DNA from 2 places in the Paenibacillus sp. Marseille-P2973 genome. Region 1 is predicted to be linked to the other one. Evidence: predicted binding sites of a transcription regulator. Region 1 holds the regulator's gene; the other holds the start of a gene.
What was found. The regulator Rex, encoded in region 1, represses fermentation and respiration genes when NADH is low (regulators of the CRP and FNR family bind a similar motif). The targets are predictions, from matches to a motif close to TTGTGAAATATTTCACAA.
Positions count from the first base shown of each region.

Region 2: pflB (formate C-acetyltransferase) is a predicted target of Rex. The motif match lies at 5,691-5,708, and genes of this name have one in related genera.

Region 1 covers NZ_JAGQEH010000002.1:576,406-585,137, forward strand. Annotated here, with positions in the region: gene KB559_RS06210 (AAA family ATPase) at 1-830, opposite strand, end outside; gene KB559_RS06215 (hypothetical protein) at 823-1,356, opposite strand; gene KB559_RS06220 (cell wall elongation regulator TseB-like domain-containing protein) at 1,844-2,329, opposite strand; gene KB559_RS06225 (amidohydrolase) at 2,391-3,692, opposite strand; gene KB559_RS06230 (redox-sensing transcriptional repressor Rex) at 3,670-4,332, opposite strand; gene dinG (ATP-dependent DNA helicase DinG) at 4,370-7,228, opposite strand; gene KB559_RS06240 (tetratricopeptide repeat protein) at 7,416-8,045, opposite strand; gene panD (aspartate 1-decarboxylase) at 8,154-8,537, opposite strand; gene panC (pantoate--beta-alanine ligase) at 8,530-8,732, opposite strand, start outside.
Region 2 covers NZ_JAGQEH010000001.1:82,265-90,250, reverse strand. Annotated here, with positions in the region: gene KB559_RS00455 (formate/nitrite transporter family protein) at 1-575, shown strand, start outside; gene KB559_RS00450 (GNAT family N-acetyltransferase) at 776-1,666, shown strand; gene KB559_RS00445 (Crp/Fnr family transcriptional regulator) at 1,794-2,510, opposite strand; gene adhE (bifunctional acetaldehyde-CoA/alcohol dehydrogenase) at 2,914-5,529, shown strand; gene pflB (formate C-acetyltransferase) at 5,780-7,986, shown strand, end outside.

The DNA of each region.
Region 1 (8,732 bases):
GATTCCTCGGCAACCTTCTCCAGATTGACGTCGGACGCAATTGGTTTGTTCTTAGCATGCAGCTCAAGGATGTGACGGCGTCCCTTCTTGTCGGGCAGATCGACCTGAATATGGCGGTCGAACCGGCCTGGACGCAGCAGAGCGCTGTCCAGCATCTCTTTACGGTTGGTTGCCGCAATCAGCAGGATACGCGGTGTTTCGGACGTATAAATACCGTCCATCTCGGTCAACAGCTGATTCAGCGTTTGATCATACTCGCGCTGTTGGCCGCCTTCCCGCTTGCCGCCGATCACATCGATTTCGTCGATAAAAATGACGGCGTTCTCTTTATTTTCCTTAGCCGCGCGAGTGCGCGCATCTTTGAACAAGTCTCGGATCCGGCTGGCGCCGACCCCTACATACATCTCTACGAATTCACTACCCGATGCCGCAACGAACACGGCATTTGTATACTGAGCCGCAGCCTTGGCCATCAAGGTTTTACCGGTTCCCGGAGGCCCCGTCAGCAAAATCCCTTTGATCGGCCGAATGCCGAATTTTTTGATTTCTTCATGCCGAACCATAAAATCAAGCGCTTCACGCAATTCCTGCTTGGCGCTGTCTTGCCCGCCGATTTCGTCGAAAGTCAAATTGGACGAGCCGATTTTTTTGCGTTTACGTTCCTGGGAAGCCGTGGCAACGATGCCGCCGCGCATCTTGACCGCCGCGAACAATGCCCCCAGCATAACTATGCCGACAAGCAGCGGAATGACATTATATCCGATAAAAGCGAGGAAAATGAACAGGACGGGTACAAACCCGGCCGCCAGCTCCAGCATCCACTTACGCATTCGGCCACACCCCCATATTCTGCGATACGCGAGGTAAAATAATAAATTTGCTCGCTTGTCCATCACTCAACGTAATATAGACGTTCCGATCGTCCATTTCAGCCTTGGCTGACAAGTTGCTGTCTTTTTCCCGCAATTTATCCAGAGTGTCGGTAATACCGGTATACTCTTTATTTTCCATCGCCTGCGCGATCGGGAACAACGCCTCTTCCCACAAATCGTTAAGCTCCTGAGATGCGTTATCTTGCACTTCCAGCTTCAACTCCCGATTTCCGATCCACTTGCGGCCGTCATTCTGAATTTGCTTCACCAGACTGCCAAAATCGGTTCCCGGTTCTAAATTAAGTTTCACCAGGGCCTGTTTCTGGGTAATATCTGTTTGAACGCTCTTCACACCCTCGTATTGATTCAATTTATTTTCAAACGGGCTCTCGACAGCCCATTGCTTATAGGCAAACCATCCTCCGAATAATAGAGTCGCGGAAACAGCCACGCTCGCGATAATTGGTCCAACGCGCAATTTCACGGCATAATCCCCCTTGATGTAATATTAAATTCATATATCAAATAATACATTCAAACCACATTAGTATATATATCAAACTTACAAATATGAGTATATCACATCGTATATACATTTTCGAATAAAGTTGTGAATATATTTAAAATTTTTATAAAAGTGCATGTTCAAAAAGTCAGGTTTGCAGGACCGAGGCGTATGCTTTCGAAGTGCGTTTTTGCAAAACGCTTTAGGTTGGATGAAGTTAGGGACTGAGTAGCGGAGCTAAACGTTTTCGTAGAAAACGACTTCGTAAGCATTTGCTCATGGGGTACGTGAGCAACGGAAGGCCCGGCTGAATTCAAGATTCGACGTCGAATCCGCTTCATGATCCCCTTCGTCTTGGAAAGATGACTTTTTGAACAACCTCTAAAAACAGCCTTGCACTGAAGCACGGACCGCTTGACAGGTCCATGAATTCAGCGCAAGGCTGTTATTATTTCTTATGCAACATTTACCGGTTCGGCAATGTAAATACCTCTTCCAATGCCTGGCCGTCGCTAAACCGGAAAAAACGGTAATAATGATGCGCCTTTTCCTTATAAAATAGCTGCCACACCAATTCATTGTTGTAGATACCCGGCATAAGCCGCACGACTTCAATACCGGGATATTGATCATGTATGATTGTACGGACTTGGCTTTCCGATACGCCCTCGGACAGCGGCTTTACTTCAGCCTGCCCGCCCTCCGGCAGCCAGACCATGATCTCTTGTCCGTCTGCATCCTTGCCTTCCACTACCCAGCATACTTTGTCCCAGACCGATTTCCACACTTTTTCGGCTTCGGTCAGTCCGGTTTCCTGTCTGGCCCGTTGAACGGCTTCATTCTCTCCTTGCCATATATCCTCGTGGACATACAGATAAAAGCGGTGAAGGCCAATGAGCACCAGCACCAAAATCACAATGGAGAGCAGGATCCATTTGGTTCTGTTCTTCAACCTACTCTTCCTTTCCCCGATGCCGGCTTATTCCGGTTTCTCTTTCATACCCTGCGGCATGTTATCGGCCTAACAGGCCCTCAAAGGCAGCCTGGGCTTCAAACCGGACCTTCTCCTCGTCAAGTGTCAGACAAGCTCCGTGCTTAACTACCTGCTTACCGTTCACCCAAACATGCTCGACATCCTTCGAACCCGCCGAGTAAACGGCATGGGAAATATAATCCGTCCGTGGCAAGAAATGGGCTTGCTCTGTATTCAGCGCGATGAAGTCCGCCTTCATGCCCGCGGCCAGCCTGCCCGTGTCTTGAAGGAAGAGCGATTTCGCACCGTATTCCGTACCCATTCTGAGCGCTTCCGCGGCCGGAACCGCGGTCGGGTCGCCCGAGACTCCTTTGTGAATAAGAGCTGCCAGGCGGATTTCCTCGAACATATCTAGGTTATTATTGCTTGCTGGTCCGTCTGTGCCCAATGATACGGTTACGCCCGCTTTAAGCAGGTCCGGTACGCGGGCAACTCCACTTGCCAGTTTGAGATTGCTGCCCGGGTTATGGGAAACGGCCACATTGTGCGCCGCCAAAATTTCGATCTCCTCATCCGTCAAATGCACAGCATGTGCCAAAAGTGCCGGACGGCTGAACAATCCCAGGTTTAACAAATGCTGAACCGGACGCAATCCGTAATCCGCTACGTTCTGCTCGACCTCGGCCCGTGTTTCCGACATATGCGTATGCAGCGGCAGATTCAGGTCATGTGCCGCCTGAACGATCTTCTCGATATAATCCGGCGGACAGGTATAAGGCGAGTGCGGCGACATCATCGTCGTAATCCGCCCGTCCGCTTTACCATGCCAATTACGGGCAAAAGCCACCGCCTCATCCAGCTTATGCTGCTGAACGTCAGGCGGGCATAGCCCGATGACTCCGCGCGTCAGTACCGCCCGGATCCCCGATTGCTCGACAACGGAAGCCACTTGGTCCATGTGATCGTACATATCCAGGAAGGTCGTTGTTCCGCCTTTCAGCATTTCCAGAACGGACAATGCTGTGCCGCGGTAGACATCCTCCCCGGTAAATTTAGCTTCCATCGGCCACATTTTTTCCTGCAGCCAGGTTTGAAGCACCATGTCATCCCCATAACCGCGAAGCAAAGACATGGCGGCATGACCATGGGTATTGACGAGTCCCGGCAAGAAGAGCAGGCCTTTACCGTCGAAGGTTTCGGCGCCCTCCACGCCTTCTTCCGGGCGCTGTTCGCCTATATAAGTAATCGTGCTGCCTTCTACCAGCATATATCCGCGAATGACCGGCTTCTCCCGGTCCGGCACGGCGAAGGTTCCGTCTTTAATCAACCATTTCCGATTCATGTTCCGAATGTTCCTTTCCTCCGTTCAAATAATAAGCAAGACTCATCAAGTCGGTTGTGAAATCGGCCGCATGCACCCGCACCTCAGAAGGCACCTTAAGGATCGTGGGCGCAAAATTCAAGATAGCCCCAATTCCAGCGGCCACAAGCTGGTCGGCTACTCGCTGGGCTTCCGGTGCGGGAACCGTAATAATTCCGATCCGGATCTGATTGCCTCTTACCGTATCCACCAGATCTTCGATCGGTTGAATCGTGATATTGTTGATCTGGGTACCGATTTTACCAGGGGATGCGTCGAATACGGCGACGATTTTCATATTGTCCTTCAAATAAGCGTTGTAATTCGACAATGCTTGTCCGAGATTACCGGCTCCGATCAAAGCCACGTTGATCTGCTGGTCCAAGTTCAGAATCTGGCGGATTTTCTCGATCAGATAGGAGACGTCATATCCGATCCCCTTCCGGCCAAAGTCGCCGAAATAAGCTAGGTCCTTACGGATTTGCGCCGGATTGAGATCCAGCTTTTGTCCAAGCTCCTGAGAAGAAACCGTCGGGACCTCCCGGCGGCTCAGTTCATTAAGAAAACGTAAATACACCGGCAATCTGCGTACTACGGCGTCAGAAATTTTTTCCGATTTCATTTGGTTATCCCCCTAATAGGCGCGATTTGAAGAACGTTTATTGTTCCTCTGCGTTCAGCCATTCCGAAATTCGCGGAACCATCTGCCCGAGCGGCATATGCTCCATTTTCGGTCCGGGCAAAGAATATAAAAAGTATTTCCCGTAGTAAGATTCCAAGATGCGTGTATCGTAAACAACCACGATCCCGCGGTCCTGCGAAGACCGGACCAGACGTCCGAAGCCCTGCTTGAACCGAATGACGGCTTGCGGAACGGACAGCTTCATGAACGGGTTCTTCTTCTGCTGCTGCAGCCGTTCGCTCTTTGCCTCCACAAGCGGGTGGTTGGGCGGCTGAAAAGGCAGACGGACGATAGCGAGACTCGTCAAAGCTTCCCCCGGAATGTCCACGCCTTCCCAGAAGCTGCTCGTTCCGAGCAGCACCGAAGCATGTTGTCCCTGGAAGCGACGGGTCAGCTTGGTCCGGCTTCCGCTATCCATTCCCTGCCCGATCACGGTAATTCCTTGTCCGGCCAGCTGCTCCTTCAAAGGATCATATACCTGCCTCAGCATCCGGTACGATGTAAACAGGACCATCATACGGCCCTTCGTTACCACCGCTGTGTCGGCAAGGGACTGAACCAGAGTAGCCACGAAATGATCGTCGCCTACACTTCCCTTTACGCTTGGAAAGTCCCGCGGAATGACCAGCAGCGCCTGTTCCCGGTAATTGAACGGGGAAGGCAGCATCGAAGTAATCAGTCTGTCCTCCGCCGCGGCTTCGGTTAATCCAAGCTGATCTATCATATACTGGAACGATTTGTCGACCGACAACGTAGCCGAGGTCATGACTACACTTTTCTTTTTGTCGAAGAAATAACCCTTCAATTGCGCGCTCACGTCGATCGGAACCGCGAAAATTTGCAGGGACCGGCTACGGTAATTACCGTTTCCTTCTATCCAGTATACCGTATTCTCGTCCTCCAGCTTAATAAAAAATCGCAGCGCGTCGCGTTCGGTTCCGAGATCCTTCAAGAGTCCGCTAATATCGGTGATCAGGCTCTCATAGCCGTAATCATGGTCGTCTTCCTTAAGCTCGTTGATCATCCGCTCGCCTTTGCGGAGAACGTCGCCCATAGCCACAAAAATTTGATTCTCCAGCGCGGTAAGCGTATCCCACGCCTTCGGTTTCTTTTGCGGCAGCAAGCGCAGCACAAACTGTCCAGGATCCCCTGGCGCTGCATCGCTGCGTTCAGGCATCAGCGTAAACATCAGCTCGGCCAGCCGATCCCAGTTCTCCTTCACATCCACAAGGGTCGGGTACAATCCGTCAATAACCGAACACCATTCCGCAGATTTCTCACTTCCCGATTGCTGCAGCATACTGCGCAGATTCGGGAATTGTCCGGTTTTACTATCCTTAAACAGCCGGGTGAGCGTATGGACAACGGTAAAATACTTCATTTGAAGTCCCAAATGCTTGCCTGCCACTTCTTCCAAATGATGCGCTTCGTCAATTACCAGACGTTCGTATCCAGGCAGCAGCTGGTGGCCGGCTTGAATATCGGTGAACAGCTTGGAATGGTTCGTAATGACCACATCGGCAACACCCGCTTCATGCTTGGCCTTGTGATAGTAACATTTGCGGAACCACGGGCAAGAGCGGCCAAGGCACGAGTCCGATTCACTCGCCACCGTTTCCCAAAAATCTCCACCGCGGTTTCCAAGGTTCAGCTCCTCGTCGTCGCCCGTCTCCGTATGGGCCAGCCATACGATCATCTGGGCGGCCGTCATCACCTCTTCTTTAGGTGTCGCAAAGTCTCTTCTATTAATTTTATGTTCAAATTTGCGCAAACACAAATAATGCTGTCTTCCCTTGAATACAGCTGCGCTGAACGGAAAAGGCACGACCTCCGTCAACAGGGGCACATCCCTTTCCCTCAGCTGCTCCTGGAGGTTGATCGTATGCGTGCTGACCATTACCTTCTCATCATTCTTCACGCTGTGGTAAATAGCCGGAAGCAAATATCCGAGCGATTTACCCGTTCCGGTCCCCGCCTCGATCAGCAAGTGCTTATCTTCGTCAAAAGCCTGGGTCACCTCGTTCAGCATCAGGTTCTGTGCTTCGCGCTCCTCATAATCGGGCAGCTTGGCGCGCAGCTTCTCCCGGACCTGCTCCATGAATTGCTCAAAGGAAACATCGCGAAGCGGATTGCCAAGCATGGAGTTTCTGGCAGGCTCGATGTCCATCCAGTCCTCCACCTGCAGCGCAAACTGCCGGTAATACGTATAACCGTCAGGGCTCTGATCGGCCTCCCGTTCTTTTTCCTGAAGCATGGCATCAAAAAACCAGCCCAGATCGCTGTCTTCTCCGGCAAAAAGGTCTGACAACCTTTGCAAGACAATCAGCGGCAAATCGGCCAGTTCCTCGAGACATTTCAAGAAAATGAGCGCGGTCGCCAAAGCATCGCTATCCGCCTGGTGGGGCCGGTCATGCTCAACCCCGAACTCGGATGCGACCATTCCCAACTGATAAGTGGTCAACGAAGGGAAAAATATTTTCAAAAAATCCATCGTATCGAGAATGCGTCCCGTAAAAGGCAGATACCCGGTTTTATCGAGCGCACTCTGCAAATAATTAAAGTCGAAGGCGACGTTATGTCCCACAAGAACGGCGTCGTCAAGTAGCGGCACCATTTCCATCATGACTTCGTCCAGATCCGGCGCATCCTTGACATCGTCTTCCGAAATTCCCGTAAGTCCCGTAATAAAGGGAGGTATGGGTATTCCCGGCTTCACATAGGAACTATAGACCCGGGATACTTTCAAATCTTCATCTATAATGGCAAGCCCTGCTTGAATAATTTCATCAGAGGACTGGTTCCCCGTCGTTTCAAAATCGAGTACGGCATATTTCATGAGTTCCAAAGTCCCTTTCGTTCCAGTCTCTTTTACAGCATAACAGAAGTAAGCCGTTTTGAAAATTCCGGTGTAGACGGTATCCCCGGCAATGCGGACACAATAAAGAGCGATGCTCCCCCATTGAAAGGGGACATGCACCGCTCTTCTGAATCATGGCTTTTGTAACTCAGGTGACCGGATTACATTACAGCAGCGACGTCAATTCGTTTCCGTACTGGAGCTTCCCGGAGCTCTTCATACAGGCTTCCAGATTGGCCAAAGGCTCGGGCAGCGAAGGATCATGATAATGGGCCAAAGTAAAATATTCCTTCGCTTTCGTGCGCACGCCTTGCCGGGCTTCAATGCAGCCGAGCGCGTTATAAATAATCGAACGAAGTCGTTTACTTCCGGAACCATCCAGCACTTTCCAGAAATGAGCAACCGCTTCTCCAAACTGTTCCAGATGCATATGGCACATCGCCAAATAGGTTCGAACCACCGTGCTTTCTGGATAGGTTTCCAAAGAAATCTCAAACTGAGGCAATGCCTGGGAAAACATTAAAAGTTTATAATACCCTTGTCCTTTAATAAAAGCAGCGCAATTCATTTCGGGAAGCTGGGCGCTTTTTCCGCTGTCCGGACTTGCCCAGCTCTGGCGGAAATCGCCCATTTTCTCTTCAAAATTAAGCCATTCCTCAATAATGCCGTCACTCATATGCTTGAGCAAATGCCATTTCTTAGCCAGTTCTTGCTTCTGGTCGCCTTGGGCAACAGGATATAAGGTCACGATTTCATCCAACATGTCATTCATTTCCGCAAATACATGCTGAAACATCATTCGCATCCCACCTTTAACGAAAATGAAAGCAGCTTGAGCCTTACGTTCATTTTTTGTCTTTGGCGGGCTTTTCATTCCCGGAGGCATTAATTGCATACGAAGGGATTAGCGTACCGTCGCGTGCAGCTCCTGGCTTGCGGTTTCGACCGGAAAGTTATTCTCGTCCACGAACACGACCGTAGGCATGTGGCTTCTCAGCTCTTCCGGCGACATTTGTGCATAGGAGATAATAATGACCTGATCGCCGGGTTGCACCAGCCGTGCAGCGGCTCCGTTCAGGCAAATGACCCCGCTTCCGCGCGGTCCCGGAATAACATAGGTTTCCAGCCGGGCACCATTGTTGTTGTTGACGATTTGCACCTTTTCGTTTTCAAGCAGATCGGCCGATTCCATCAAGCTCTCGTCGATCGTAATGCTGCCGATATAATTTAAATTCGCCTCCGTTACGGTAGCGCGGTGAATTTTCGATTTCATCATCGTTCTATACATGCAGCGCCTCTCCCTTCTTCATCAAAATTACGTTATCGATTAAGCGCGTCGTTCCGAATTTTACGGCTAGCGCAACGAGGACCGGTTCTTTCGCATCCTTCAGAATTGCCGACTCCTCAACAGGATTCAAGCGCGGATAATGGACAATCTCCACATAATCGATTACCGCCTGTGGCTCGGCCTGAATCGCCTCCG
Region 2 (7,986 bases), on a different contig from region 1:
GGCTCGCCCTCACACTTGTCATTTTTGCCGGTTCCGAACTGTTTACGGGGAACAACATGTTCTTTACTGCCAGTACTTTGGCTAAGCGTACCACGGTATCGGATACCCTCAAAAACTGGATAATCGTCTTTCTCGGCAACTTAGCGGGGGCGATTATCCTCAGTTTACTGATCGTAGGCTCCGGTTTGTTCAAAACCGCCGCTCCGGAACATCTGATCTTTGCGGCTGCAGCCAAGAAAATGGGCGCCCCAGTCATGGAACTGTTTTTCCGCGGCATTTTGTGTAACTGGCTTGTATGCCTGGCCATCTGGATGGCCAACCGGGCGAAGGATGACATTTCCAAGCTTGTCCTGATCTGGTGGTGTCTCTATGCCTTTATCGCGAGTGGTTATGAGCATAGCGTGGCTAACATGACGCTGCTCAGCTTGTCCATGATGCTGCCGAATCACCCCGAAACGATATCGCTTGCCGGATGGTTTCATAATATGATTCCCGTCACGCTCGGCAACATTATCGGCGGCGCCGTATTCGTAGGTATGGCCTACTGGTTTATCTCACCGGTGCGCAAGAAATAACCCCGTTCAAAAGCAAATAAAGCTGCTTAAGAGCTGCATTAACGGTCTGTAGTGACTGCTGATGCAGCTTTTTTGTTGACTAAAAATGGTTAGTCTCCTCCAGGAATTGATGATTAAAATCAATATTTAACTGGCTTTTTATTAAACTAGTTTCTATTATAAAATGCAGCGGGCTAGCTTATTATAGGAGGACGAATGTGATGCACAATATTAGATTTGCTCAGGATTATAAAAATAATGACCGTGCTAGAAAGAGCTTATCAGATTTAGCCCATAGCACATTTGGCATAAGCTTTGAGGACTGGTATCAAAAAGGGTATTGGAAGGAACGTTTTATCCCTTACTCTTATTTGGATGGAGATCGAGTCATTGCGAATGTGTCCGTAAATATTATGGATTTAATTATTAATGGGGAAATCAAACAGGCCGTTCAAATCGGTACGGTGATGACGCACCCGGATTATCGCAATAAAGGCTTGTCGTCACGTTTGCTGACAAAAGTCCTTGATGATTATGAACATAAGTGTGAATACATATATCTTTTCGCGAATGAATCCGTATTGGATTTTTATCCGAAATTCGGATTTCGTCCGGTTCAGGAACAGCTTTTTTCACTGGGAAATATATCGGAATATCGATCTGGTTCAGCTGCAAATAAAAATGTCAGGAAGCTGGATATGCAAAATGAGGCTGACCGGGCATTGATGTATCAAAGATCTCTGGAAAGGCTCCCCAATTCTCAACGCTGGGGAACTGCTAATTCGGAAGGGATACTCATGTTCTATGGTTTGAATGTTTTTAGTGAGGAGATTTATTATTTGGAAGAGGAGAATATCATCGTTATTTATAAGAAAGAAGAGGATCGTATCGATCTGTTCGATATCATAAGTGCAAAGGAGTTTGAAATTCAGGATATCCTATCGCATATTGCAGACAAAGACGTTAGGAAAATCGTGTTTCACTATACTCCGGATTATAAAAATATGGATCTTAATCAGCAAGTGTATGATGGGGGACTATTTGTCAGGACGCGTAACAGCGACATTTCCTCGTTCCACAACATAAAATACCCGATTACATCTACCACTTAAGGCACCGCTGTTCAGAATATAGAATGGCAAGGTTAATATTACCTCTATACCAAACAGGACGGGGCAGATAAACTAAGGCTGCACCGTCCTTGTTATAAAGTTGTTTCCCCATAGACATCTCATTTTATTAGATCCGGCAAATTTCATTCGGACAAAGCTCACAATGGCAAATGTCCTGCAGCATCACGAGGTCCTTGATTACGATCATGCCGTTCTCATATTCGAGTGCGTCCTTCTTGCGCAGATCGCTCAACATCCGGTTGACGCTTTCGCGGGTGGCGCCGATCATGTTCGACAGGTCGGTATGGGTGATTTTTTTGTTGATAAGGATATTGTCACCATGTTGTTCGCCGTAAGTATTGCTCAAGCGGATCAGGGTCGAGCAGAGGGCACCCGGTTTACCGTACATCATCAGGTCGCGGAACTTGGTTTGTGTCAGACGGTGATGAATCCCCATCCATTTCATAAAGTCGATCGCAAAATCGCAATGCTGGCAAATCATGATTTCCAGGTCTTTTTGTTCAATTACTCCGATCTCGCTGTCCTCAATAACTTCTGCAGTGAAGCTGTGCTTAGTGCTAAAGAAGGGATCCGCTTGGCCCACCATATCTCCACGTCCATACATATAGAGAATGAGCTCTTTTCCTTCATCGGTCGATTTGGTCAGTTTGACGCGTCCGCGTTTAACATAGAACAGTTTATCGGAAAAGTCGCCTTCCCAGAACAAATGCGTTCCTTCGGGATATGCTTTTTCTTTCATAGTGACAAGAAGACGGTTGAAGTTTTGCTCTGTAAAACAGCTCGTATTGCCGCGGGGCAGCGTAGCGCTCACGATTTCACTCATCATTGATTTCCCCTTTGTGTTCCAAATTTTTCTGAAAATTTTAAATTAATTATATAACGTTTTTAGAGGTTTGAGGGGACTGTAAAGCCTGAAAAAGTGTCGAAATTTCAACATTGTGACTAATTTCACTTTTTTACCGAGTGTAATATTGCTCACTAAATAGGTTGGGAATATAGGCCTAGAAAGGCTGGAATGCAAATTTGAACTGAAAAAACAATCAAAGAACAATGAAAAATTTCATTATTTTAAAGTACGTGAAAAAATTCACTATACAAATCAAACCAGCTGTGCTATGCTAAGACCATAAGAGAAGCGCAAAGCTTCACAAGGATGGACCCGAACGTGAAATAATTCACTAGAAAGAAAAGGGTTGTCCATTACCCAACTTAGGAGGATGAGAGAAATGGCCGTTAAGAACGAAGTTACGACAAAAGCCGAGCTGACTGCACAAGATTACATTCAAACCTTGATCGACAAAGGTAAGAAAGCATCCGAAGCTTTTATGGGCATGGATCAAGAGCAAATTGATAAAATTGTGCAGGCTATGGCGCTGGCCGGACTTGACAGACATATGTATCTGGCGAAGATGGCGGTTGAAGAAACCGGACGCGGTGTGTACGAAGACAAGATCATTAAGAACATGTTTGCGACCGAGTATATTTACCACAGCATCAAGAACAACAAAACGGTTGGCGTAATTGAAGATAACCCTTATGACAATTTCCAAAAAATCGCAGAACCGGTTGGCATCATCATGGGGATCACTCCTGTAACCAACCCTACATCGACTACCATTTTCAAAGCTCTCATTGCTATCAAAACTCGTAACCCTATCATCTTCGGTTTCCACCCATCCGCTCAAAAGTGCAGCGCGGAAGCCGCGAAAATCCTGCTCGAAGCTGCCGTTAAGCACGGAGCGCCAGCAGATTGCATTCAATGGATCGAGAATCCTTCCATGGATCGTACGAACAGCCTGATGAACCATCCTGACGTTGCTTGTATCCTGGCAACCGGCGGATCGGCGATGGTTAAAGCGGCATACAGCTGCGGCAAACCGGCACTCGGCGTAGGTCCTGGTAACGTGCCTTGCTTCATTGAAAAGAGCGCGGATCTGGATCAAGCGGTCAATGACCTGATCCTTTCGAAAACGTTCGACAACGGCATGATTTGCGCATCCGAGCAAGCGGTAATCATCGAAGAGCCGGTGTTCGATCAAGTGAAGAAGAAGATGATTGCAAACGGCTGTTACTTCGTCAACAAAGATGAAGCGGCTAAACTGACAGCCGGAGCCATTATTGCAGACAAATGCGCAGTGAACCCGAACATCGTCGGCCAACCTGCCGTAAAGATCGCTCAAATGTGCGGTATCGATGTACCGGCCGGAACGAAGATTCTGGTTGCCGAAATCGAAGGCGTAGGTCCAAAATTCCCGTTGTCCGCTGAGAAATTGAGCCCGGTTCTGGCTTGCTACAAAGTTAAAACAGCCGAACAAGGCATCGAACGCGCGCTTGAAGTGGTTCAATTCGGAGGTATGGGGCACTCTTCGGTAATTCATAGTAATAATGAAGAAATTATTCAAAATTATTCGGATCGGATGCCTACTTGCCGGATTCTCGTCAACCAACCTTCTTCGCAAGGCGGGATCGGCGACATCTACAATACGAACCTGCCTTCGCTGACGCTGGGCTGCGGATCTTATGGACGTAACTCGACTTCGTCGAACGTAACGGCTGTCAATCTGATCAACGTGAAAAGGGTGAATCGTCGTACCGTGAATATGCAATGGTTCAAAGTGCCTGACAAAATCTATTTCGAGAAAAACTCGACGCAATACCTTGCCAAAATGCCGGATATTACCCGCGTACTGATTGTAACCGACCCAATGATGGTTAAACTGGGATATGTGGAAAGAGTGGAGCACTATCTCCGTCAACGCCAAACTCCGGTAGCGATCGAAGTGTTCTCGGATGTTGAGCCGGATCCATCGACTACAACGGTAGAGCGCGGTACTGAGCTGATGGCTAAATTCCAACCGGACTGCATTATCGCACTCGGCGGCGGTTCGCCAATGGATGCCGCGAAAGGCATGTGGCTGTTCTACGAATATCCGGATACCGACTTTAACAACCTGAAACAAAAATTCATGGATATCCGCAAACGGATCTACAAATACCCGCGCCTGGGACGTAAAGCGAAGTTTGTTGCGATTCCGACCACTTCGGGTACAGGTTCGGAAGTGACCTCGTTCGCGGTAATTACGGATAAAATCAACGGCAACACGAAATATCCTTTGGCTGATTACGAGCTGACTCCGGACGTAGCCATTATTGACCCTGAGTTCGTATACAGCTTACCTAAAGTAGCTGTAGCCGATACAGGTATGGACGTACTGACTCATGCTATCGAGGCTTATGTTTCGGTAATGGCGAGCGACTACACGGATGGCCTTGCAATCAAAGCTATCCAGCTGGTGTTCCAATACTTGGAGAAATCGGCGCTGACCGGCGACAAACTGGCCCGCGAGAAAATGCACAACGCATCGACTTTGGCCGGTATGGCCTTCGCGAACGCATTCCTGGGCATCAACCACAGCTTGGCGCATAAATGGGGCGGACAGTATCACACCGCGCATGGCCGTACGAATGCGATTCTGATGCCACACGTAATCCGTTACAATGCGAAGAAACCTACGAAATTCGCAGCATGGCCGAAATACACTCACTTCGTAGCTGACGAACGCTATGCGGAAATCGCACGCATCCTGGGATTGCCTGCCCGCACGACGGAAGAGGGCGTGAAGAGCTTAATCAACGCCATCCGTGATCTGAATAAGAAGCTCGGCATTCCGGAAACATTCCAAGAACTCGGCTTCGATGCGAAAGATTTCGAATCGCGTGTAGATTACTTGGCGGATCGTGCTTTCGAAGACCAATGTACAACTGCGAATCCGAAGCTCCCGCTTGTGACAGAGCTTGCTGAAGTTTATCGTGACGCTTTCTATGGAAGATTTGAAGAATAAGTGAACATGTAAGGCTAACGTGACAAATATCACTTCAAAAGTGATATTTGTCACAATCTTTGATGGGGTATTGATATAAGATAATGATATAAATGATCCCCGGTACGGTGGTAAGTACAGCGGATGAGGTTTTAAAAGCTAAGAACTTATCAGTGTCAGAGTTGTGAAAATTATCACAAATTTTAGGGATCATGAGACGCGGATATATCCTTCAAACCGCGTACTTCTAAACTATATGGAGGGATTACAGATGTCGGTGATTGAGAGAGAAGTACAACAAAAACAAGAAGTTGAAACAGCTTGGAGAGGTTTTAAAAAAGGGAAATGGATGAGAGAAGTGAACACCCGCGATTTCATCGAGACCAACATCCTGGCTTATGAAGGCGACGAATCTTTCTTGAAGGGTGCAACGGATAATACCAAAGCATTATGGGACATTATTTCCGATTTGACCAAGAAAGAAAGAGAAGCCGGAGGCGTACTTGACGTTGAAGTCAACAAGCCTTCCACGATCACATCCCATGCTCCCGGTTACTTGGACAAAACGAAGGAACAAATCGTAGGTGTACAAGGGGAAGCTCCTTTCCAACGTACGATTCATCCTTTTGGCGGTATAAATATGGTAATTAACGCCTGCAAGGCTTATGGATTCGACTTGCCGGGCGAGATCGTAGATATGTTTACAACGATTCGCAAAACTCATAACCAAGGCGTATTTGATGCCTATACATCCGATATGAGAGCTGCTCGTAAAGCCGGCATTATTACTGGCCTCCCAGATGCATATGGCCGCGGCCGTATTATCGGCGACTATCGCCGCGTAGCGCTTTACGGTGTGGATTTCCTGATCAAGCAAAAAAATAACGAACTGAAGAGCCTGGAAGTTGACGTAATTGACGAAGACGTAATTCGTCTTCGCGAAGAACTGTCCGAGCAAGTTCGCGCACTGGGCGAATTGAAACAACTGGGTGAAATGTACGGCTTCGATATTTCGAGACCGGCCGAAAATGCGAAAGAAGCTTTCCAATGGCTCTACTTCGGTTATCTTGCAGCAGTCAAAGAACAAGACGGGGCGGCAATGTCGCTTGGCCGCGTATCTTCTTTCCTTGACGCATACATCGAGCGCGATTTGGCTGAAGGAACTTTGACTGAAGAAACAGCACAAGAATTGGTTGACCATTTCGTAATGAAACTGCGGATCGTCAAATTCCTGCGTACTCCGGATTACAATGATCTGTTCAGCGGCGACCCAACATGGGTTACGGAATCGATCGGCGGCATGTCGGTAAACGGCGTAACTAGAGTAACGAAGAACAGCTTCCGTTTCCTGCACACTCTTTACAACCTGGGCCCTGCTCCAGAACCAAACTTGACAGTACTCTGGTCCGAACAATTGCCTGAAGGCTTCAAGAAATATTGCGCTAAGGTATCTATTGAAACCAGCTCGATTCAATACGAAAATGACGATCTGATGCGTCCTATCTATGGTGATGACTATGGTATCGCCTGTTGCGTATCCGCTATGGAAATCGGTAAGCAAATGCAGTTCTTCGGAGCACGCGCTAACCTGGCGAAAGCACTGTTGTACGCGATTAACGGCGGTAAAGATGAGAAATCCGGCGCACAAGTCGGCCCTGAATTCCCGGCCATCACTTCCGAGTACTTGAATTACGATGAAGTTATGAAACGGTTCAAACCGATGATGGAATGGCTTGCCAAACTGTATGTGAACACACTGAATGTAATTCACTACATGCACGATAAATATTGCTACGAACGGATCGAAATGGCGCTGCATGACCGCGACATTCTCCGTACGATGGCTTGCGGGATCGCCGGTTTGTCCGTAGCGGCCGACTCGCTGAGCGCGATCAAATATGCTAAAGTTAAACCGATCCGCAACGAACAAGGCATTGCCGTTGATTTTGAAATCGAAGGCGAATTCCCTTGCTACGGTAACAACGACGATAAAGTCGACCAAATTGCCGTGGGTCTTGTTGAATCGTTCATGAGCATGATCCGCAAACACAAAACTTATCGTAATGCGATGCCGACACAATCGGTATTGACGATTACCTCGAACGTTGTATATGGTAAGAAAACAGGAACAACACCGGATGGCCGTAAAGCGGGCGAACCGTTTGCTCCTGGTGCTAACCCAATGCACGGACGCGACAAGAAGGGTGCGCTTGCTTCGCTCAGTTCCGTTGCCAAACTGCCGTATGAACACAGCTTGGACGGGATCTCGAACACCTTCTCGATCGTGCCTAAGGCACTCGGCAAAGAAGCTGAGATCCGCAAATCGAATCTCGTATCGATGATGGACGGATATTTCGGCAGCAAAGCCCATCACTTGAACGTCAACGTGTTTGACCGCGAACAGTTGATGGATGCTATGGAACATCCGGAGAACTATCCGCAATTGACGATCCGTGTTTCGGGATATGCGGTAAACTT